Regions from separate parts of the Paenibacillus sp. LRG-1 genome, predicted to be linked through region 1. Evidence: a T-box and tRNA genes for the amino acid it is inferred to sense, from the RefSeq annotation. Region 1 holds a T-box; the other holds one or more tRNA genes.
The links. The T-box of region 1 lies ahead of ileS (isoleucine--tRNA ligase). A T-box ahead of a tRNA ligase gene usually reads a tRNA of that ligase, here a tRNA-Ile.

Region 1 (11,466 bases):
CCTTATGCACGAGTAGCCGTAGCGATTTGTTTTTTTCATATCGCAAAGAAGGCGGCGTCACAGGAAGAATGGCGAGTTGGATTGGTCTGGAAGAGAGGTGAGTCCTCCCGTGTCTTTGGAGGAACGAATTAAAGAAGTGAATGCCCGTGTAGAAGCGGCATGTGCCCGAAGCGGACGTTCGCGTGATGAAGTTAATGTGATCGCTGTCACCAAATATGTTTCGGCGGCGACAATGACATCGGTACTGGATAGCGACTTAGAGCATGTGGGCGAAAATCGCTGGCAGGATGCTGCGGATAAATGGAGCAAGTTGGGTGACCGGGGAACGTGGCATTTTATTGGTCATCTCCAAACGAATAAGGTTAAAGATGTGATTGGAAAATTTAAATTTATACATTCGCTTGACCGCTTATCGCTCGCTCAGGAATTGGACAAGAAGGCAGCCGCTCTGGGACTGCGAGTTAAAGCTTTTGTGCAAGTCAATATTTCTGGGGAAATATCCAAATATGGCTTGTCCTCTGAGGCGGTTGTCCCCTTTTTGGAACAAATTCGCGAGTTGGAGCATGTGGACGTAATTGGCTTGATGACGATGGCTCCTCATGAGGAAGACCCGGAAAAAACTCGGCCTGTGTTTCGGGGATTACGTGAATTACGGGATAGGTTAAATGGACAAGCCTTGACCAGAGAACCCATCGTTCACTTGTCTATGGGGATGTCCAATGATTTTGAAGTGGCGGTTGAAGAGGGAGCGACCTGGCTGCGGCTTGGTTCCGTACTGGTCGGACGAGAGGAGGATTTCCATTGGGCGTAATGAATAAGTTCATGAACTTTCTGGGGCTTCAGGAAGAAGAGGAAGTTATAGAGCGAGAGGTTATGAATACGCCGGAAGATCAAGAAATTGAAACCCCAAGCTTTGATAAACGTAAGAACCAGAAGAGCACTAATGTTGTCAGCATCCATTCACAGAAAAATGTGAAAGTTGTCCTGTATGAGCCGCGTTCTTATGATGAAGCACAGGAAATTGCCGACCATATCCGTTCCCATCGTACCGTCGTAGTTAATTTGCAACGAATTCGCAAGGATCAGGCGCTGCGCATTATTGATTTTTTGAGTGGTACTGTGTATGCACTGGGTGGTGGTATTTCCAAGGTCGGGAACAATATTTTTCTGTGTACACCAGACACGGTTGAGATTCAAGGCTCTATTACGGAAATACTGGCTGACACTGAACAAGAACTTAACAGAATGAGGTGAACTTTTCTTGATCGAGGTAATTTACTGGCTATTTCAGATTTATTCGTACATGATCATTGCATATGTTCTGCTGTCATGGCTTCCTAATGCCAGAGAGAGTGTAATTGGCGATTTACTTGCCAAGTTTGTGGAGCCGTATTTGTCTCCTTTTCGCAGGTTTATACCGCCAATCTTCGGGATGATTGATATTTCACCCATCGTTGCGCTGATTGCTCTGCGTTTTGCGTCATACGGTTTGATTTCTTTGATTGGTAATTTCGTCTAGGAGGAGTTATGCGAACTGAGATTTATGAGCATTTTCACCCGGATGAACGGGATTATGTGGATCGCGCTTCCGAATGGATCAGTCATGCGGGAGCTTATCATGAGCAGAAGCTGACTGATTTTTTGGACCCGCGTCAACAGTACATATTGGAGACACTTGCTTCGAAGGAAGACAAGGTCACGATTAGGGTAGATGGCGGATATATGGCTTCAGAACGAAAGCGGGCGCTTATTGCGCCCGATTATTCGTATTTGGACGGTGAGGAGATGGGGATTCAGGTCCTTTCCATCACATCTGACGATCATAAAGTAGGTACTCTTGAACACGGTGATTATCTAGGTGCCCTACTGGGACTTGGAATCAAACGTGGGAAAATCGGGGACATTCATGTACTAGATGATGGGTGCCATGTATTGGTAGCTTCAGAGATTGTCGATTTTATGACGATGCATTTGCAGCAGGTACATCGTGTCCATGTATGGACAGAACTGTTGCCTGTAGCGAGTCTGCGAACGAAGGAAGTTGCATTAGAGGCGCTAGATCTGACTGTCGCTTCTTTACGACTGGACGGTATTGCCAGCGATGTGTACAAGCTAAGCCGCAGTAAAATATTAACACCGATTCGGGCGGGACGGTGCCGGGTAAATTGGAAGGTGGAGGAGAATCCATCCACTCCACTTAAAGCTGGGGACGTTATTTCCATGCAGGGTTTTGGGCGTTTCAAAGTGCTTGAAACAGACGGGATGACAAAAAAGGGAAGATTCCGTGTCAAAATTGGTAAGTTTGTATAGCTGTAGGCAGGAATCACGAGCTTTCTGTCGAAAGAATTAAGCTATAGCGAAGAACTGGAACGATTTTGCTCTGTACAGTATTCACAAAACGGGGTATGATGACCGATAGATGATAGTGAGCGTCGTGACGCGGAAAATGTATTTTTTGTCAATCTTATAGGAGGTGGACGGCATGCCATTAACGCCATTGGATATACATAACAAGGAATTTGCCCGCCGGCTTCGCGGTTATGATGAGGATCAGGTTAATGAATTTTTGGATCAGGTGATCAAAGATTACGAGGGCGTTATTCGTGAAAATAAAGAACTGAGCACCGAGTTGTTGAACGTACAGGAGAAGCTTGATCATTTCGCGACGATTGAGGATACCCTGAGTAAGACAATTATCGTGGCGCAGGAAGCGGCTGATGAAGTTCGTAACAACGCCAAGAAAGAATCCCAACTGATCGTGAAGGAAGCGGAAAAAAATGCGGACCGTATTGTGAACGAAGCATTATCTAAATCCCGCAAGATCGCGTTGGAGGTTGAAGAACTGAAGAAGCAGGCATCGATTTACCGAGCACGGTTTCGTACACTGGTGGAAGCACAGCTTGACTTGTTAAGCCAAGACGGCTGGGAAGCCCTTGAAAACCGGGAACGCGAAGTACTGGAGCGCGAGCGTGAGATGAAAGAAATTTACTAATTTCATTTCTGACAAGCTTTTATTAGGCTTTGTTAGGGTTGACTTTTATCTTTAAACAGGCTATAACTGTAAATACTATACTGAATTCAATGATTATCCGTCCGTCGGCTGATGGTTGTTATTCAAGGCAACGATGTTGCTGATTTAATATTCGATGAATTTAACATGTTTAATTCGTTGATGGGAATGAGTACGTCATGATTTGTCCCTCAGAGAGTTGGCCTTCCGGTGCAAGCCAACGTTCAGAACATGACCGAAGATCCTCCCGGAGAAGTGAGCTGAAGCGCTTAAGATTTATGGCGTGTGTAAGCAATCACCGTTTGCCATGCGTTATAATGGCGCCCTGCTGTAGTTGAGTGGGGCTCAGAGAGCCGTGATGAGACTGTATTTTAGAATGGTCTGTTTTTACGGAATCAGGGTGGTAACGCGAGCACAGTCTCGTCCCTTTACAGGGATGGGGCTTTTTTTGTTGCTTTTTTTAGGAAATGCTAGGGAAATCAATGATGAGCAGAGAGGGAGTATGAAGTATGAACAGAGTGGATGTTAAAGAAAAAGCACGGTCCCGTGACCTGCGCATCCTGAGCAAATGGAAAGAAGAGGACACATTCCGTAAATCCATCACAAATCGTGAAGGAAAGCCAAATTTTGTATTTTATGAGGGCCCACCAACAGCTAACGGTAAACCGCATATCGGTCACATGCTGGGCCGTGTAATTAAGGATTTTGTAGGCCGCTATCAGACAATGAAGGGGTACCGCGTCGTACGTAAGGCAGGCTGGGACACGCATGGCTTGCCGGTAGAATTGGGTGTACAAAAGCAACTGGGAATCTCCCACAAACCTGAAATTGAAGAATATGGCGTTGAAAAGTTTATTAAAAAATGTAAGGCAAGTGTGTTTGAGTATGAGCAACAATGGCGTGATCTAACCGAAGCGATCGGATACTGGACAGACCTCGATAACCCGTACATTACATTGGATAATAACTATATCGAGAGCGTATGGAACATTTTGGCGACAATTCATGAAAAAGATCTGCTGTATCGTGGTCATCGTGTGAGTCCGTATTGCCCGGATTGTCAGACGACGCTAAGTTCTCATGAAGTAGCGCAGGGCTACAAAGATGTGAAGGATCTGAGTGCCACTGCCAAATTCAAGTTGCATAGCAGTGGTGAATATGTACTGGCTTGGACCACAACACCTTGGACCTTGCCGAGTCACGTGGCGCTCGCCGTCAACCCTGAACTGGAATATGCACGTGTGAAGCAGGAAGACGGTGTATACATCGTTGCTAAAAATCTGGTTGAGGACGTAATTAAAGGCGATCATGAAGTGATTGGCACACTATCCGGTTCAGAACTGGTTGGCCAAACGTATACCCCGCCATTTACGTATTTTCAGGTTGAGAAGGGTAATCAGATTCTGGGTGCGAAGTTCGTAACAGACTCCAGCGGTACAGGTATCGTTCATATGGCTCCAGCGCATGGTGAGGATGATTACCGGGTATGTCGTGAAAATGGTGTTGAGTTCATCAACGTGGTGGATCTTCAAGGTAACTATGTAGAGGAAATCACTGATTTTGCAGGCCGTTTTGTAAAAGACTGTGATGTAGATATTGTTAAAATGCTGTCCGAAAAAGGCTTGCTGTACAGCAAGGAAAAATACGAGCATAGCTATCCGTTCTGCTGGCGCTGCGATACTCCATTATTGTACTATGCTATGGACAGCTGGTTTATCAAAACAACTGCGATCAAGGATCAACTGATTGCCAACAACAGCGAAGTCGAATGGTACCCGGGGCATATACGTGAAGGACGTTTTGGCAAGTTTTTGGAGGAACTGGTGGATTGGAACATCAGTCGCGATCGCTATTGGGGTACACCGCTAAACATCTGGGTTTGTGAAGAAACTGGAGAACAGTTCGCTCCACATAGTATTGCTGAATTGAGGGAACGTGCGATTGGCGTTGTACCAGCGGACATCGAGCTGCACAAACCATATGTAGATGATATTAAGGTTCGTAGCCAATGCGGTAAATACGAGATGACTCGTACACCGGAAGTAATCGACGTATGGTTCGATAGTGGCTCTATGCCGTTTGCACAGCATCATTATCCTTTTGAAAATAATGAAACCTTCGAGCAGCAATTTCCTGCAGATATGATCTGTGAAGGGATTGACCAGACTCGTGGCTGGTTCTATAGCTTGCTTGCGGTTTCGACTATGCTGACTGGCAAAGCTCCTTATAAAGCTGTAATGGCGACAGGCCATGTACTGGATGAGCAGGGGCAGAAAATGTCCAAATCCAAGGGTAATGTTATTGATCCGTGGGAAGTGATTGACGAGTACGGTACAGATGCTTTCCGCTGGGCACTGCTGTCCGATAGTGCACCATGGAATAGCAAACGTTTTTCCAAAGGCATTGTAGGCGAGGCTAAATCGAAGCTGGTCGATACGCTTGTCAATACACACGCTTTTCTGACCTTGTATGCGGATATCGACGGATTTGATCCGGCACAGCATCCGTTCAAACCATCGGCCCATAAGTTGGATCGTTGGATTTTGTCCCGTCTGAATAGCCTCATTTTGGTAGTGGACAAAGCGCTGGCTGTAAATGACTTCCTGAACTCATCTAAAGCAATTGAATCGTTTGTGGATGAGCTGAGCAACTGGTATATCCGTCGTTCACGCGACCGATTCTGGGGCAATGGTCTTACAGAAGATAAGCTGGATGCATACCGTACACTGACTGAGGTGCTGTTAACGACTGCCAAACTACTTGCGCCGTTTACACCACTGCTTGCAGAGGATATTTACCTCAATCTGAGCAACGGGGAAAGTGTTCATTTGGATGATTATCCGACTGCCAATGAGTCCTTGATCGATCTGGAACTGGAACGAGACATGGAAACGGCACGTCGTGTCGTCGAATTGGCGCGTAACGTCCGCAACGAAACGGGTTTGAAAACGCGTCAACCGTTGTCCGAGTTGATTCTGTCCATGGATCAGGATTTTGAACTGAGTGGCTATGAGGAAATCATCAAAGATGAAATTAACGTGAAGCATATTCATGTTGAGACGGACGATAGCGGCTTTGTAGATTTTACACTGAAACTGAATTTGAAAGTAGCAGGCAAGAAATACGGCAAAAATGTCGGTTTCCTACAAAACTTTTTCAAAGGAATGTCTGCTGAGGATACCCGTTCTGTTGTAGAAAAAGGAGTGTTAAACGTCGCTTCTCCAGAAGGTGAAGAGCTGCAAGTTACGGCCGAAGAACTGCTGGTGGAGAAAAAAGCGAAAGAAGGCTTCGCTTCTGCTTCCGGTTATGGCTTAACGGTAGCGTTGAACACAGACATTACGCCAGAGCTGGAGCAAGAGGGTTGGGTACGTGAAGTGGTTCGTGCGGTACAGGATTATCGTAAAAAACTGGATCTGCCGATTGAAAAGTATGTGGCGTTGACGTTGGATGTAGATAACGAGCTGCGTCAGGCCATCGAAAGCTTCGATTCTGTGTTGCGTGAGAACGTATTGGTTACTACTGTGACATTTGGTCAAGCCGAACCGGCAGAACATGTGGATGTGAACGGTAAAACCATCGGCGTTCATATTGGAGAATAATTACAAGCCCCCTGTCCCATAATACAATAACAGGCAGCATATAAAAACGAGCCTAAGCATCGGAAACGGTTTTTCTCCGTTACGTGCTTCGGCTCGTTTGCTGCGTTCAGGGCAGCCATGGGAAAAGGGGGATTGTGCATATGACGGCACGATCAAGGCGTAGACAGGGGAGAAGTCTCCGAGAGATGAACGGAGAAGGAGCAGCCGTAGCCGCAGATAAAAGCAAAACAGGTAATCAGGCAGAGCATTTAAGTCGTGTTGAAAAGCTGATACGTGCTGTGTCAGAGCAGATGGAACGGACACGTATTGCAGATTATGCTTTGCTGCTGAACAAGCCTTGGCGATTACTTTGGCTAAATCTAATATCAGGCGTTTCCAGGGGAATCGGCATCGCGCTAGGTTTTACTTTTTTTGCCGCTACCATTATTTATGTGCTGCAAGTGCTCGGAGCGTTGAATTTGCCGATTATCGGTGATTATATCGCTGATATTGTACGGATTGTACAACGACAATTGGAGCTTACTACCTATTAGGCAACGATCTCCACTTTGATGTTCACGATTCGTCTTCGTGCGTATCCGGCTCCAGTAGACCTTCGCCCTCGCCATCTTCGATATAACGCTGATAAATGGAACTACGAATAACGGAAACATTTTGTCCATAAATGTCAGTAGCAACAAAGCTTTCGTATGGTTCTACGAAGCCCATATTATCGTCGCCTGCTTCAATTTCCATATCATCATAACTGTGGATTTCTCCACTTTCGGCCATGGCTGGTGTGTTAGAGGTACCCCAATTTTCGACGATCTGCCAAGCATCTTCACCGTCGAAGCCGTTTTGATCATCCCGCTCATCCAGACTCGTTCTGCCGAACGAGGGAGCGAGAAATTCTTCCTCCACTGGGCGGCGGTTAGACACTTCTGTTTCGGGACTGTACTCTTTGCAGTAAATGGTATAGGGAACAGCCAGCAGGCGCTCATAGGGAATGGGTTTACCGCTGGTGGCACAAATGCCATACGTCCCCTTTTCCATGGCCATCAGAGCTGATTCGATGCGTTCTAATTGGAATTCGTCGTGTTCCAGTAAGGAAATATCCTTGGCTCGCTCGTAGGTTTCGGTAGCCAGGTCTCCTGGATGGTTATCAATAGGAGAAAGCTCGCCGGTTTGATCGCGTTGGGAATCGCCGAGTCCGTAATGGTCGTTGTCTTGCAAACGATGCTCAATTTCTTTTTTGCGTTCCAGCAGTTCGTTACGCAAGCCCTGCAATTGTTGCTCCGTCAATGGGGACATGAAATCCTCTCCTTGTTCTAGGTTTACATGCGCATGCGTTGTGTCGAGTATGCTTCTTGTAGTTTGCACCGGGAAGACCTCTTTTACATAGGAAATTCTAATCAAATGCGAAGGAGTTCATTTTATGGATGATCTGTGCTTGATAGCTTGCGGGTTTCGTGGACGATCTGAGAACGCTTATGCTACAATAAATGGGTTCAACAACGGATATAAGCGGATCGGAGTGACGAAGGACTGTGATTTATTTTGGTATTGCGCTAATTATTTTTTTGATTGATCAGGGAGTAAAATATTTGGTGGCTACGCGGATGGAATTGTACGAGCAAATACCAGTCATCGGCAATTTCTTTTTAATCACCTCCCATCGTAATCGTGGAGCAGCTTTTGGGATTTTGGAAGGTCAACGTTGGCTTTTTATCGTGATTACAATTGTAGTGGTGATCGGTATCGTCTGGTACCTGCGAAAAACAGTCAAGGCTGGACAAAAGCTACTTCCTGTTGCGCTAAGTTTGGTGCTGGGGGGAGCAGTCGGTAACTTTTTGGATCGAGCTATTTCAGGGGAAGTAGTTGATTTTGCACAATTTAATTTTGGAAGCTATACGTTCCCCATTTTTAATGTGGCAGATTCGGCGATTGTCATCGGTGTAGCACTGATTATTTTGGATACATTGCTGGAATCGCGTCGGGAAAAGGGAAGTGGCAATGATAGCATTGAAGGGAAGTCATAGCATGAGCGAAGTGAATGAAAACGGCGAAGCCGCAGGTCTGTCTTATGAGGACGAACTGGAGAGTGAGTCTCTGGAATGGACAGCGGATGCCGTGGATGCCAAAACACGTATAGACAAATATATCGCCGAAGAAATGAAGGAAGTGTCTCGTTCTCAGATACAGCTGTGGATCGGAAATGGTCGGGTGTTGGTGAACGGTACGGCGATCAAGGCGAACTACAAGCTGGCTGAAGGAGATCGTATTGTATTATCGGTACCGGAGCCAGAAAGTGTAGATATTGTACCGGAAAATATTCCGTTGGATGTCGTTTACGAGGATTCGGACGTTATTGTTATTAACAAGCAACGTGGTCTGGTCGTGCATCCTGCACCGGGACACTCTTCGGGAACATTGGTTAACGCACTGATGTACCACTGCCACGATCTTTCCGGCATCAACGGGGAATTACGTCCTGGTATTGTTCACCGTATTGATAAGGATACATCAGGACTGCTAATGGCGGCTAAAAATGATCAGGCTCACGCATCACTTGCAGCACAGCTTAAGGATCATAGTGTGACTCGAAAATATATAGCCTTAGTTCACGGTCATTTGAGCCACGATCAGGGAACGGTAGATGCTCCGATTGGCCGCGATTCGGGTGATCGCAAATTGTTCACAGTGACGGAACGTAACAGCAAGCATGCAGTCACCCATTTTCTCGTCATTGAACGTTTGGGGGATTATACCCTGCTTGAACTTCAATTGGAAACAGGACGCACACACCAAATTCGTGTTCACATGAAATTTATTGGACACCCATTGGTTGGCGACCCTATGTATGGACGTAGTAAAGGGGTTCGTATGGATGGTCAGGCGCTGCATGCGGCGGTACTGGGTTTTAAGCATCCATCCACTGGAGAGTACATGGAATTCAACAGACCGATCCCTCCTGATATGGAGGATGTGTTAGCATCCTTGCGTAGTCGCTAAAACAATGACAATTTGCATTCCTATTCACAAACCTGAATAAATTATTAAGTTAAACCGCCTAAATGGCGGTTTTTTTATTGTGGGATAAGGTATGGGTAAAAACAACTATGGATAATTATACAATGAAGTTGTATAATTATTAGAGTGCTTCCGGTGGTTCCGGTTGAACGGGTGTTGACACACGATTTTCAATCTGTCATACTTCTTGTAGTTGCGATGAACTTTGTCCAAGAGATGGCTAACCATCTCACACTATGAGAAGCAGGACAAAGGAAATCCTGAATAGCACCTTTAAATCAGTCCCGTGAGGCTGGCAAGGTAACGTGAATGGATCACTGATCAGTGCATCCGCTGCGGCGGTATGTCTTCAGTGTGTCCGAGAGATCGGAGAACAGTAGAAGACTGTTCACACGAGACTCCTTGCCAAACTTGGGCAAGGAGTCTTTTTTGTATCCGAACACGGGACCAGGTCTGAAGGGAACATCACCTGAGGAGGCTGGAAGCATGAGTCATGAAACACATGTACTGATGGATGAAATTGCGATTCGTCGGGCATTGACACGGATTGCACATGAAATTTTGGAGAAAAACAAAGGTATTGACGATTGTGTGCTAGTAGGTATTCGAACACGCGGAGTTCATTTGGCGCAACGTCTGGCTGAAAAAATTGCTGAGATTGAAGGCGCACCAATTCCATGGGGAGAGCTGGATGTTACAGCCTACCGGGATGACCGGAGCAGCGTAGCCGAAGCTAAAGGAAATGGAAAAGAGCTTTTGATGAATCCTGCTGACGTATCGGTTCATGATAAGAAAGTCATTCTCTTTGACGATGTGCTGTATACAGGCCGCACCATCCGCGCGGCGATGGATGCATTGATGCACTGCGGACGACCGCAAATGATTCAGCTGGCAGTGCTAGCGGATCGCGGACACCGTGAGCTTCCGATTCGTCCGGATTACATCGGCAAGAACATCCCGACCTCCAAATCTGAGGAAATCGTAGTAGCCCTTCAAGAGACGGACGGTAAGGACGAAGTGACAATCATTCAGAACCGGGGGGAACAGCTATGATCACAACAGCCAGTCAACTTAAAGAACGTAGCCTGCTCGGGTTAAAGGAACTTAGCCGAAATGAAATCGAGTCCATTCTGGATCGCGCTCATTATTGGGAGTCTCAACCAGAAAAACTGGTTCCAGTACTGCAATCACGCTTTGCGGCCAACATGTTTTTTGAAAACAGCACTCGCACCCGCTTTTCTTTTGAAATGGCAGAGAAGCGGCTGGGCGCTCAGGTTTTGAACTTTTCCGCTGCGGCTTCCAGTGTGGAAAAAGGGGAGTCCATTTACGATACAGTACGTACGCTCGAATCCATGGGCATTGATGCAGGAGTCATTCGGTTAAAGCCAGCCGGTGTGCTGCAAGAGCTCGCCGAGAAGGTCAGTGTCCCACTGGTTAATGCGGGGGACGGCAACAATGAGCATCCAACGCAGGCTCTGCTGGACCTGTACACCATGCGCAAAACTTTCGGTGAACTTAAAGGCTTGAGAGTATCCATCATAGGAGACATTCTGCACAGCCGTGTCGCTCGCTCGAATCTGTGGGCCTTGCAAAAATTCGGAGCCAAGGTTAGCTTCTGCGCTCCTGATAATATGCAAGCACCTGATCTTGCGGCGTACGCGCCTTATGTTCCGATGCAAGAGGCACTACAGGCGGACGTGGTCATGATGCTTCGGGTACAGCTGGAACGGCATGCTGAAGGGATGTTGCGCTCAGCGGATGAGTACCGAGAGCAGTACGGTTTGACAGAAAAAAGAGCAGCGAACCTGAAGCCCGGAACGATTATCATGCATCCAGCTCCAGTGAATC
Region 2 (11,466 bases), 2.5 Mb from region 1:
TTCCCGTGGACGTGAATGGGTGTTGTCGCGGGTGTCAGAATCTGTGCTCGGATTGTTGCGTTCTTTTGGAGATACCAGCATCGGTGCCCATATAGATGTAGGCGCTCTAGGCATTGCTACTGCTGGCCGAGTAAATGTGGAGAGCGGCGAAGTTGTGTATGCCACAGATAACCTACCTGGCTGGCAAGGTACATCCTTGGTAACGTGGGCTAGAGAAAAACTGGCTTTACGAGCGGTTGCTGATAATGATGCGAACGCCGCTTTACTTGGAGAAGCGTGGCAGGGAGCGGGGAAGGGCAAGCGACGCTTGGTGATGCTCACGTTGGGAACAGGTGTCGGAGGTGCATATATGGAAAATGGCCACTTGTGCAGAGGGACTCATTGGAGTGGCGGTGATTGGGGGCACAGTATTCTATTCCCGGGGGGACACCCCTGCAATTGTGGAAAAAAAGGGTGCGCCGAGCAATATGTATCGGGGAGCGCCCTGTTACGTCGAGGTAGGGAACACGTCGGTAAAATGTACCGCTCAGGGAACGAGATTGTGAAAGAGGCTGCTTACGGTAACCAGGAAGCAATCCAAGTGCTGGATGATTACACCGCAGATTTAGCTGTGCTTCTATCTAATATCTCGGTGCCTCTTGATCCTGAGGCGATCATTGTAGGCGGAGGAGTAGCGGACGCGGGAGAGGTCTGGTGGCCCATGCTGGAAAAGCATCTGCACCAACTTGGAGTTCAAACGGAAGTAAGTCGGGCATTGTTGGGCAATCGCGCTGGAATCATCGGCGCTGCACGGCTTGCATTCGAAATGACCGGGTCCTAGTACAAGAATGAAAGGGGAACGAACCATGACGCAAAAACGGCTTGATACCGACATTGTTGTGATTGGCGGGGGTCTGGGGGGGACATCGGCAGCTCTCGCGGCGGCGAAGGCTGGCATGAGAGTCATCGTGACAGAGGAGACGGACTGGTTAGGGGGGCAGTTAACTTCACAGGCGGTTCCCCCAGATGAGCATCGATGGATCGAACAATTTGGATGCACAGCAACATACCGTGAGTTCCGTAATCGTGTGCGTGACTATTACCGTCAGAACTATCCGTTAACCGAAGAAGCAAGGAATAATCCCATTCTCAACCCTGGGAACGGTTGGGTAAGCCGTCTGGCCCATGAACCACGGGTAGCGCTGCGGGTGCTTGAAGATATGCTCGCTCCCTATTTGAATACGGGGCGCGTTCATGTATACTATCACACCGTGCCTATTGCGGTTCAGACGGATGGGGACTGTATTACTTCTGTAACTGTCCGTACCTCGAATAGCTCTGATCATAAGTGTGGATTTAGAGTGCTGCACGGAACGTTTTATCTGGATGCGACAGAGTGTGGTGATCTCCTTCCAATGGCGGGCGTGGAGCATACGAGTGGAGCGGAGTCGCGGGCTGCTACGGGTGAACCTCATGCACTGGAGTGTGCTAACCCTTTTGATATGCAATCTATCACACATGTGGCTGCCGTAGACTATATTCCCCAGGAAAGCTTCATTATAGAGCGCCCGCAACAATATGATTTCTGGAGAAATTATATTCCTTCCTTTTCCCGTTTTCCGATTTTGAGCTGGTTTGCTACTGACGCGGATGATACCAGTAAACTAAAACAGTTCACATTGTTTCCTAACGATCAGGGCATTGTATCCTTATGGGATTATCGTCGTATTGTAGATCCCTCGATATGGAGCGAACCGCTAAATAATGGTGAGGTAACTCTTTTAAACTGGGCGCAAAATGATTATTACCTAGGGCCATTGATCGGTGTCACCGCTCAGGAGCAGGCAAAACATCGAGAAGGAGCGCGTGAGTTGACTCGTTCATTAATATATTGGCTTCAAACCGAAGCGCCCCGATTAGATGGAGGGTTCGGCTATCCGGGCATTCGACCACGGGGTGATATTCTCGGCACATCTGACGGTCTGGCTAAAACGGCTTATATTCGCGAGTCACGCCGAATTCAGGCCAAGTATATGATATCTGAGTTTGATGTAAGTCGTGAGCTTCGGGGGGAAGAGGGGCCAAAGCGATATACAGACAGTGTAGGTGTAGGTAGCTATCATTTGGATCTTCATCCAACTACGGTATCTCAGCGAACATTCTACATCCCTAACTATCCCTATGAAATTCCATTGGGCTCACTTATTCCGGTGAGAGTGCGCAATTTACTTCCTGCCTGCAAAAATATAGGGATGACCCAAGTAGCCAATGGCTGCTATCGATTGCATCCTACAGAATGGAATATAGGAGAATCAGCGGGAAGCCTAGCGGCTTACTGTGTCTCCAACGAAGTATATCCCATTGAAGTGAGCCGATCAGCAGAGCATCTTGGATGTTTTCAAAATGTTCTTCTTCGCCAAGGTGTGGAACTACACTGGCCTGCAGAGGTATTCGAGCCAGAGGGAGTCATCAGCTAATGAAGGGGCAACTAGCCCCTCGACTGATTTAAATGAGCTGAAAGATGAACGGATTTATTCTAAAATAAAAAAACAAAAAAAGTGCTTGCTAAGTTGCTTGGCTTTATGATATATTATTTGAGCTGACAACAAAACAGCAGTTTCAAAAGCGAAAAGCTTGGGTGAAACGATCTTCGAAAAAAAGAAAAAAATAACCCTTGCATTTTTGAAACGAACATGATATGATCTTATAGCTGCTGAAAAACGCGGCGAAAGAGAAATGTTTGATCTTTGAAAACTGAACAACGAGTGAGTAAAACGATTTTGTTCGCAAAATCAAACAAGAGATATTTTTATCTCGTCAGTTTCAAAATGAGCTTATCGCTCTTTCTATAAACCAACTTCGGTTGGTCTTTAATGGAGAGTTTGATCCTGGCTCAGGACGAACGCTGGCGGCGTGCCTAATACATGCAAGTCGAGCGGGGTTGTTTAGAAGCTTGCTTCTAAACAACCTAGCGGCGGACGGGTGAGTAACACGTAGGCAACCTGCCCACAAGACAGGGATAACTACCGGAAACGGTAGCTAATACCCGATACATCCTTTTCCTGCATGGGAGAAGGAGGAAAGACGGAGCAATCTGTCACTTGTGGATGGGCCTGCGGCGCATTAGCTAGTTGGTGGGGTAAAGGCCTACCAAGGCGACGATGCGTAGCCGACCTGAGAGGGTGATCGGCCACACTGGGACTGAGACACGGCCCAGACTCCTACGGGAGGCAGCAGTAGGGAATCTTCCGCAATGGGCGAAAGCCTGACGGAGCAACGCCGCGTGAGTGATGAAGGTTTTCGGATCGTAAAGCTCTGTTGCCAGGGAAGAACGTCTTGTAGAGTAACTGCTACAAGAGTGACGGTACCTGAGAAGAAAGCCCCGGCTAACTACGTGCCAGCAGCCGCGGTAATACGTAGGGGGCAAGCGTTGTCCGGAATTATTGGGCGTAAAGCGCGCGCAGGCGGCTCTTTAAGTCTGGTGTTTAATCCCGAGGCTCAACTTCGGGTCGCACTGGAAACTGGGGAGCTTGAGTGCAGAAGAGGAGAGTGGAATTCCACGTGTAGCGGTGAAATGCGTAGATATGTGGAGGAACACCAGTGGCGAAGGCGACTCTCTGGGCTGTAACTGACGCTGAGGCGCGAAAGCGTGGGGAGCAAACAGGATTAGATACCCTGGTAGTCCACGCCGTAAACGATGAATGCTAGGTGTTAGGGGTTTCGATACCCTTGGTGCCGAAGTTAACACATTAAGCATTCCGCCTGGGGAGTACGGTCGCAAGACTGAAACTCAAAGGAATTGACGGGGACCCGCACAAGCAGTGGAGTATGTGGTTTAATTCGAAGCAACGCGAAGAACCTTACCAGGTCTTGACATCCCTCTGACCGGTCTAGAGATAGACCTTTCCTTCGGGACAGAGGAGACAGGTGGTGCATGGTTGTCGTCAGCTCGTGTCGTGAGATGTTGGGTTAAGTCCCGCAACGAGCGCAACCCTTATGCTTAGTTGCCAGCAGGTCAAGCTGGGCACTCTAAGCAGACTGCCGGTGACAAACCGGAGGAAGGTGGGGATGACGTCAAATCATCATGCCCCTTATGACCTGGGCTACACACGTACTACAATGGCCGGTACAACGGGAAGCGAAATCGCGAGGTGGAGCCAATCCTAGAAAAGCCGGTCTCAGTTCGGATTGTAGGCTGCAACTCGCCTACATGAAGTCGGAATTGCTAGTAATCGCGGATCAGCATGCCGCGGTGAATACGTTCCCGGGTCTTGTACACACCGCCCGTCACACCACGAGAGTTTACAACACCCGAAGTCGGTGGGGTAACCCGCAAGGGAGCCAGCCGCCGAAGGTGGGGTAGATGATTGGGGTGAAGTCGTAACAAGGTAGCCGTATCGGAAGGTGCGGCTGGATCACCTCCTTTCTATGGAGAATCGTTTCCTGCAACGGAAACATTCAAATATGAAGCGTAAGCTTCAAAACTCAGGTTTAGGCCTGTTACTCACTCGTTGCTCAGTTTTGAGAGCTCAAACTCTCAAGCTTCGACGAATGTTTCATTCACACATGCGTGTGGAAGCGAAATATTCATCGGGTTTCGCTTCGAAGAAGCGAATTGCACCTTGAAAACTGGATACCGAAACGAAATTGCGTTTTAGAATATTCCTTTAAGCTGATCTTGTGTAAACAAGTGAAATAAAGGTAGCAGCCTTGAATTTCATTCACACGTAAGTGTTGAACCGAAATTCAAAGCGAATCGTATTTACCATGTAAATACTAGGTTAAGCTACAAAGAGCACACGGAGGATGCCTAGGCGCCAGGAGCCGACGAAGGACGTGGCGAACAACGATAAAGCCTCGGGGAGCTGTAAGCAAGCTTTGATCCGGGGATGTCCGAATGGGGAAACCCGGCTGTCTTCATCGACAGTCACTTTCTGCTGAATACATAGGCAGAATAGAGGCAGACCAGGGGAACTGAAACATCTAAGTACCCTGAGGAAGAGAAAACAATAGTGATTCCGTCAGTAGCGGCGAGCGAACGCGGATTAGCCCAAACCAAGGAGCTTGCTCCTTGGGGTTGTGGGACGTCTCACATGGAGTTACAAAGGAACCGGTTAGATGAAGAGGTCTGGAAAGGCCCGCCAGAGAAGGTAAAAGCCCTGTAGTTCAAAACTTGTTCTCTCCGAGACGGATCCCGAGTAGTGCGGGGCACGTGAAACCCCGTATGAATCCGGCAGGACCATCTGCCAAGGCTAAATACTCCCTGGCGACCGATAGTGAAGCAGTACCGTGAGGGAAAGGTGAAAAGCACCCCGGAAGGGGAGTGAAATAGATCCTGAAACCGTGTGCTTACAAGAAGTCAGAGCCCGATCTATGGGTGATGGCGTGCCTTTTGTAGAATGAACCGGCGAGTTACGTTCCCGTGCAAGGTTAAGGTGAAGAGCTGAAGCCGCAGCGAAAGCGAGTCTGAATAGGGCGACTTGAGTACGTGGACGTAGACCCGAAACCGGGTGATCTACCCCTGTCCAGGGTGAAGGTGCGGTAACACGCACTGGAGGCCCGAACCCACGCATGTTGAAAAATGCGGGGATGAGGTGGGGGTAGCGGAGAAATTCCAATCGAACCCGGAGATAGCTGGTTCTCCCCGAAATAGCTTTAGGGCTAGCCTCGGAAAAAAGAATCGTGGAGGTAGAGCACTGATTGGGTGCGGGGCCCGCAAGGGTTACCAAGCTCAGTCAAACTCCGAATGCCATAGATTTAGTTCCGGGAGTCAGACAGTGAGTGCTAAGATCCATTGTCGAAAGGGAAACAGCCCAGACCATCAGCTAAGGTCCCCAAGTGTGTGTTAAGTGGGAAAGGATGTGGAGTTGCACAGACAACCAGGATGTTGGCTTAGAAGCAGCCACCATTGAAAGAGTGCGTAATAGCTCACTGGTCGAGTGACTCTGCGCCGAAAATGTAACGGGGCTAAACACACCACCGAAGCTATGGCTTGATGCTTGCATCAGGGGTAGGGGAGCGTTGAATGCGGGTTGAAGGTGTACCGTAAGGAGCGCTGGACTGCATTCAAGTGAGAATGCCGGTATGAGTAACGAAAAGATCTGTGAGAATCAGATCCGCCGAAAGCCTAAGGGTTCCTGAGGAAGGTTCGTCCGCTCAGGGTAAGTCGGGACCTAAGGCGAGGCCGATAGGCGTAGTCGAAGGACAACAGGTCGAAATTCCTGTACCACCGTAATCCGTTATGAGCGATGGGGTGACGCAGTAGGGTAGTGACGCGGACTGATGGATGTCCGTCTAAGCAGTGAGGCTGGTGTGTAGGCAAATCCGCACATCGTAAGGCTGGGCTGTGATGGGGAGCGAAAATTGTAGTAGCGAAGGTCATGATCTCAGACTGCCAAGAAAAGCCTCTAGCCAGGAGAAGGTGCCCGTACCGCAAACCGACACAGGTAGGCGAGAAGAGAATTCTAAGGCGCGCGGAAGAACTCTCGTTAAGGAACTCGGCAAAATGACCCCGTAACTTCGGGAGAAGGGGTGCCTCGGTAGGGTGAATAGCCCGAGGGGGCCGCAGTGAAAAGGCCCAAGCGACTGTTTAGCAAAAACACAGGTCTGTGCGAAGCCGCAAGGCGAAGTATACGGGCTGACGCCTGCCCGGTGCTGGAAGGTTAAGGGGAGTGGTAAGCCTTCGGGCGAAGCTATGAACCGAAGCCCCAGTAAACGGCGGCCGTAACTATAACGGTCCTAAGGTAGCGAAATTCCTTGTCAGGTAAATTCTGACCCGCACGAATGGCGTAACGACTTGGGCGCTGTCTCAACGAGAGATCCGGTGAAATTTTAATACCTGTGAAGATGCAGGTTACCCGCGACAAGACGGAAAGACCCCATGGAGCTTTACTGCAGCTTGATATTGAATTTGGGTACGATCTGTACAGGATAGGTGGGAGCCGTAGAACTTTGAGCGCCAGCTTGAGAGGAGGCATCCTTGGGATACCACCCTGATCGTATCTAGGTTCTAACTTGGTACCGTAATCCGGTGCGAGGACAGTGTCAGGTGGGCAGTTTGACTGGGGCGGTCGCCTCCTAAAGAGTAACGGAGGCGCCCCAAGGTTCCCTCAGAATGGTTGGAAATCATTCGAAGAGTGCAAAGGCAGAAGGGAGCTTGACTGCGAGACCTACAAGTCGAGCAGGGACGAAAGTCGGGCTTAGTGATCCGGTGGTACCGCATGGAAGGGCCATCGCTCAACGGATAAAAGCTACCCTGGGGATAACAGGCTTATCTCCCCCAAGAGTCCACATCGACGGGGAGGTTTGGCACCTCGATGTCGGCTCATCGCATCCTGGGGCTGAAGTAGGTCCCAAGGGTTGGGCTGTTCGCCCATTAAAGCGGTACGCGAGCTGGGTTCAGAACGTCGTGAGACAGTTCGGTCCCTATCTGTCGTGGGCGTAGGAAATTTGAGAGGAGCTGTCCTTAGTACGAGAGGACCGGGATGGACGTACCGCTGGTGTACCAGTTGTTCCGCCAGGAGCACCGCTGGGTAGCTATGTACGGAAGGGATAAGCGCTGAAAGCATCTAAGCGTGAAGCCCCCCTCAAGATGAGATTTCCCAGTATGTAAGACCCCTTGAAGACGACGAGGTAGATAGGTTGGGGGTGGAAGTGCAGTAATGCATGGAGCTGACCAATACTAATCGGTCGAGGGCTTATCCTAAGAATAAAACGCAAATGAGTTTCGGATCCAGTTTTCAGGGTGTAACCTTGAAAGTATGTACAAGTGACATATGATAAGCGCATGGCTATTCATTCACACGATAAGTGATGAACCGAATAACCATACGGAAGAATTTACGATGTAAATTCATGTTTGGTGGCGATAGCGGAGGGGTTCCACACGTTCCCATCCCGAACACGACCGTTAAGCCCTCCAGCGCCGATGGTACTTGGACCGCAGGGTCCTGGGAGAGTAGGACGTCGCCAAGCGATATCCTTTAAAGGATGATGAAGTTTTACATGTTAGGGCCTTTAGCTCAGCTGGTTAGAGCGCACCCCTGATAAGGGTGAGGTCGGTGGTTCGAGTCCACTAAGGCCCACCACTTCTAGAATAACAAAAAGATTGGGGCCATAGCTCAGCTGGGAGAGCGCCTGCCTTGCACGCAGGAGGTCAGCGGTTCGATCCCGCTTGGCTCCACCAATATTCCCTGATAGCTCAGTTGGTAGAGCACTCGACTGTTAATCGAGTTGTCACAGGTTCGAGTCCTGTTCGGGGAGCCATGTTTTGAATATTTCTGACTTTTATATATAAGGTGGCGGCGTAGCTCAGCTGGCTAGAGCGTACGGTTCATACCCGTGAGGTCGGGGGTTCGATCCCCTCTGCCGCTACTCGGAGAGATACCCAAGTGGCTATAAGGGGACCCTCTGCTAAGGGGTTAGACTGCGAAAGTGGTGCGAGGGTTCGAATCCCTCTCTCTCCGCCATAAATTTATTGGAATCAGAACTTATTTTGTAAGGCCCGTTGGTCAAGGGGTTAAGACACCTCCCTTTCACGGAGGTAACAGGGGTTCGAATCCCCTACGGGTCATAATATGGAGGCTTAGCTCAGCTGGGAGAGCATCTGCCTTACAAGCAGAGGGTCGGGGGTTCGAGCCCCTCAGCCTCCACCATAAGAAAATTTGATAAATCCCTTTTAATGTCGCGGGGTGGAGCAGTTCGGTAGCTCGTCGGGCTCATAACCCGAAGGTCGTAGGTTCAAATCCTGCCCCCGCAATTAATTTCCTATTGGAAATGCCTCTGGAACTGTGGTGTAGAGGCCTAACATGCCTGCCTGTCACGCAGGAGATCGCGGGTTCGAATCCCGTCAGTTCCGCCATTTTAATCTCATATATAGTTGACATATATAGTGTGGATTATATGGTGTAGTAATAAAACAAAATATGGCTCGGTAGCTCAGTCGGTAGAGCAGAGGACTGAAAATCCTCGTGTCGGCGGTTCGATTCCGTCCCGAGCCACCTTTCAAGTGGGAAATGAGTAATGTGCCGGTGTAGCTCAACTGGTAGAGCAACTGACTTGTAATCAGTAGGTTGGGGGTTCAAGTCCTCTCGCCGGCACCATTTTGGAGGATTAGCGAAGTGGCCAAACGCATCAGACTGTAAATCTGCTCCCTTACGGGTTCGGTGGTTCGAATCCATCATCCTCCACCAGTCTTTTCATAATCATATGGCGGTCGTGGCGAAGTGGTTAACGCACCGGACTGTGACTCCGGCATTCGTGGGTTCAAGCCCCATCGGCCGCCCTTTATTCTTAATTTATTGGGGATTAGCCAAGCGGTAAGGCAACGGACTTTGACTCCGTCATGCATAGGTTCAAATCCTATATCCCCAGCCATTAAGAGCCATTAGCTCAGTTGGTAGAGCACCTGACTTTTAATCAGGGTGTCGAAGGTTCGAGTCCTTCATGGCTCACCATTTTTAATTATTTTGCGGTCGTGGCGGAATTGGCAGACGCGCACGGTTCAGGTCCGTGTGGGCTAACCCCCGTGGAGGTTCGAGTCCTCTCGACCGCACCATATTTTGCGGACGTGGCTCAGCGGTAGAGCATCGCCTTGCCAAGGCGAGGGTCGCGGGTTCGATTCCCGTCGTCCGCTCCATTATCCATACGGCGCCATAGCCAAGTGGTAAGGCAAAGCTCTGCAAAAGCTTCATCCCCAGTTCAAATCTGGGTGGCGCCTTGACTGCTCATTATGGATTTAAATATGCGCCCTTAGCTCAGCTGGATAGAGCGTTTGACTACGAATCAAAAGGCCGGGAGTTCGAATCTCTCAGGGCGCGCCATTTCTTAAAAAAAGTATAATGTCGGGATGTAGCTCAGCTTGGTAGAGCACCTGGTTTGGGACCAGGGGGTCGCATGTTCAAATCGTGTCATCCCGATACTGATTTGCGGGTGTAGTTCAATGGTAGAACTCCAGCCTTCCAAGCTGGTAGCGTGGGTTCGATTCCCATCACCCGCTTTTTGCTATAGCGGATTCTTGTTGCCTCAGTGGTGACACCTTATAAATAAAGAGAGCCTGTCTGGGGACAGAGCTCTCTCTTTTTTTGTATTTATCTTCATGTACCCACAATGTGTTGATTATTCATAATCTCGGTATCGGTGTATATCGTTCTGATCATACAACTGGTATACACCGATAACCGATCTAGTGGACAGTTTTTACACGGGAATGGTCAGCTGGATGGAGGTTCCCTCATCTGGAGCAGAGGTCATGCTCATAAATCCCCCTACCCCTCTAGCTCGTTCTTCCATACTGAACAATCCAACTCCCTCTCCTTGGGACTTTCCAGAGAATCCAATGCCCTCATCCCGAATGGTCACTTGTATCATTTCATCTTGATCCTCAACGTCGACATATGCCTCCGCTACATCTGCGTATTTGGCTACATTCGTTAATGCCTCCTGTACAATCCGATAAATTGCTATTTCCTTGCGAATATCAAGGCGTTTACGTAGAGTGCATTGAAAATGCACCTCAATCCCGTAATGAGAACAGAAGTTTTCAATATAGGTTCTTATAGCTGGGACGACACCCAAATCATCCAGAACTGAGGGACGAAGTTCCCACGCTAGACCACGAATATCTTTGATGATGTCGGTCACCTGCGAACGAAGACTCTCCAGAGCAGCACTAGGTTGTTCGGCAAGTTGGCTATCTAACTGAATAATAAGTGAAAACAAGCTTTGTCCTATCCCATCATGTAGCTCTCTTGAAAAGCGTTTACGTTCTTCTTCCTGTATTTGCATGACTTGCGTCATCATAGACTGGAGTTCCGCTTCTACTTTCTTCAGTTTAGTGACCTCATTGCGGATCGCTAAGTACTGATAGGGTTTACCTTCCTCGTCCATAAACGGAACGATCGTAGTATTCACCCAGTAGTAGCTGTTATCTTTAGCACGATTACGTATTTCTCCTTGCCATACCTCACCTGAACGGATTGTAGTCCACAGGTTTTTCATGAAGGCAGGGGTATGATAGCCTGAATTAATGAGACGATGATCCTGACCGATCAGCTCTTCACGACTGTATTGCGAAATCTCACAAAACTTGTCGTTCACGTACTGAATAATACCTCGATGATCGGTCAAAGCAACAATGGAAGACGTATCTAGAGCAAATTTTAGATTGGATAGTTGGTGGAGTGAGTTACGTAGTGCATGGAGAAAAGGGGACTCTGGTATATAAATTTCTAGATCATTCAGCAATGTATCGGTTGATTCACCAAAGGCATGCTGCAGTAAAGGATTAGAAGGTTCATTCATAATGGAGCAGCCCCTTTTTTAGTGCGAATTTGACTAGCTCAGGTCGTGTTTTCAAGTTAAGCTTCTCCATAAGGTTACTTTTATGGGACTCTACGGTTTTGACGCTAATCACTAGGTGCTCGGCAATTTCCTTGTTGGCATATCCTTTGGCTACCCACGATAGAATCTCCTTTTCCCGCTCAGATA

Region 2: it encodes a tRNA-Ile, which carries the amino acid that the T-box ahead of ileS (isoleucine--tRNA ligase) is inferred to sense. The anticodon was not compared.

What each region holds. Positions count from the first base shown of each region.
Region 1 is NZ_CM170126.1:3,970,420-3,981,885, reverse strand. It holds gene pgeF (peptidoglycan editing factor PgeF) at 1-101, shown strand, start outside; gene ACUUJN_RS17535 (YggS family pyridoxal phosphate-dependent enzyme) at 110-811, shown strand; gene ACUUJN_RS17530 (cell division protein SepF) at 802-1,254, shown strand; gene ACUUJN_RS17525 (YggT family protein) at 1,262-1,519, shown strand; gene ACUUJN_RS17520 (YlmH family RNA-binding protein) at 1,528-2,310, shown strand; gene ACUUJN_RS17515 (DivIVA domain-containing protein) at 2,483-2,992, shown strand; T-box leader at 3,161-3,441, shown strand; gene ileS (isoleucine--tRNA ligase) at 3,520-6,609, shown strand; gene ACUUJN_RS17505 (DUF5665 domain-containing protein) at 6,750-7,142, shown strand; gene ACUUJN_RS17500 (TraR/DksA C4-type zinc finger protein) at 7,165-7,899, opposite strand; gene lspA (signal peptidase II) at 8,136-8,627, shown strand; gene ACUUJN_RS17490 (RluA family pseudouridine synthase) at 8,629-9,600, shown strand; gene pyrR (bifunctional pyr operon transcriptional regulator/uracil phosphoribosyltransferase PyrR) at 10,105-10,671, shown strand; gene ACUUJN_RS17480 (aspartate carbamoyltransferase catalytic subunit) at 10,668-11,466, shown strand, end outside.
Region 2 is NZ_CM170126.1:427,345-438,810, forward strand. It holds gene ACUUJN_RS01845 (ROK family protein) at 1-820, shown strand, start outside; gene ACUUJN_RS01850 (FAD-dependent oxidoreductase) at 846-2,456, shown strand; rRNA gene ACUUJN_RS01855 (16S ribosomal RNA) at 2,850-4,405, shown strand; rRNA gene ACUUJN_RS01860 (23S ribosomal RNA) at 4,759-7,684, shown strand; rRNA gene rrf (5S ribosomal RNA) at 7,837-7,953, shown strand; tRNA gene ACUUJN_RS01870 (tRNA-Ile) at 7,990-8,066, shown strand; tRNA gene ACUUJN_RS01875 (tRNA-Ala) at 8,089-8,164, shown strand; tRNA gene ACUUJN_RS01880 (tRNA-Asn) at 8,169-8,244, shown strand; tRNA gene ACUUJN_RS01885 (tRNA-Met) at 8,279-8,352, shown strand; tRNA gene ACUUJN_RS01890 (tRNA-Ser) at 8,356-8,447, shown strand; tRNA gene ACUUJN_RS01895 (tRNA-Glu) at 8,480-8,551, shown strand; tRNA gene ACUUJN_RS01900 (tRNA-Val) at 8,558-8,633, shown strand; tRNA gene ACUUJN_RS01905 (tRNA-Met) at 8,664-8,737, shown strand; tRNA gene ACUUJN_RS01910 (tRNA-Asp) at 8,763-8,839, shown strand; tRNA gene ACUUJN_RS01915 (tRNA-Phe) at 8,906-8,978, shown strand; tRNA gene ACUUJN_RS01920 (tRNA-Thr) at 9,005-9,080, shown strand; tRNA gene ACUUJN_RS01925 (tRNA-Tyr) at 9,085-9,170, shown strand; tRNA gene ACUUJN_RS01930 (tRNA-His) at 9,190-9,262, shown strand; tRNA gene ACUUJN_RS01935 (tRNA-Gln) at 9,280-9,354, shown strand; tRNA gene ACUUJN_RS01940 (tRNA-Lys) at 9,359-9,434, shown strand; tRNA gene ACUUJN_RS01945 (tRNA-Leu) at 9,449-9,535, shown strand; tRNA gene ACUUJN_RS01950 (tRNA-Gly) at 9,542-9,616, shown strand; tRNA gene ACUUJN_RS01955 (tRNA-Cys) at 9,627-9,697, shown strand; tRNA gene ACUUJN_RS01960 (tRNA-Arg) at 9,724-9,800, shown strand; tRNA gene ACUUJN_RS01965 (tRNA-Pro) at 9,823-9,896, shown strand; tRNA gene ACUUJN_RS01970 (tRNA-Gly) at 9,906-9,976, shown strand; gene ACUUJN_RS01975 (PAS domain-containing sensor histidine kinase) at 10,177-11,280, opposite strand; gene ACUUJN_RS01980 (response regulator) at 11,273-11,466, opposite strand, start outside.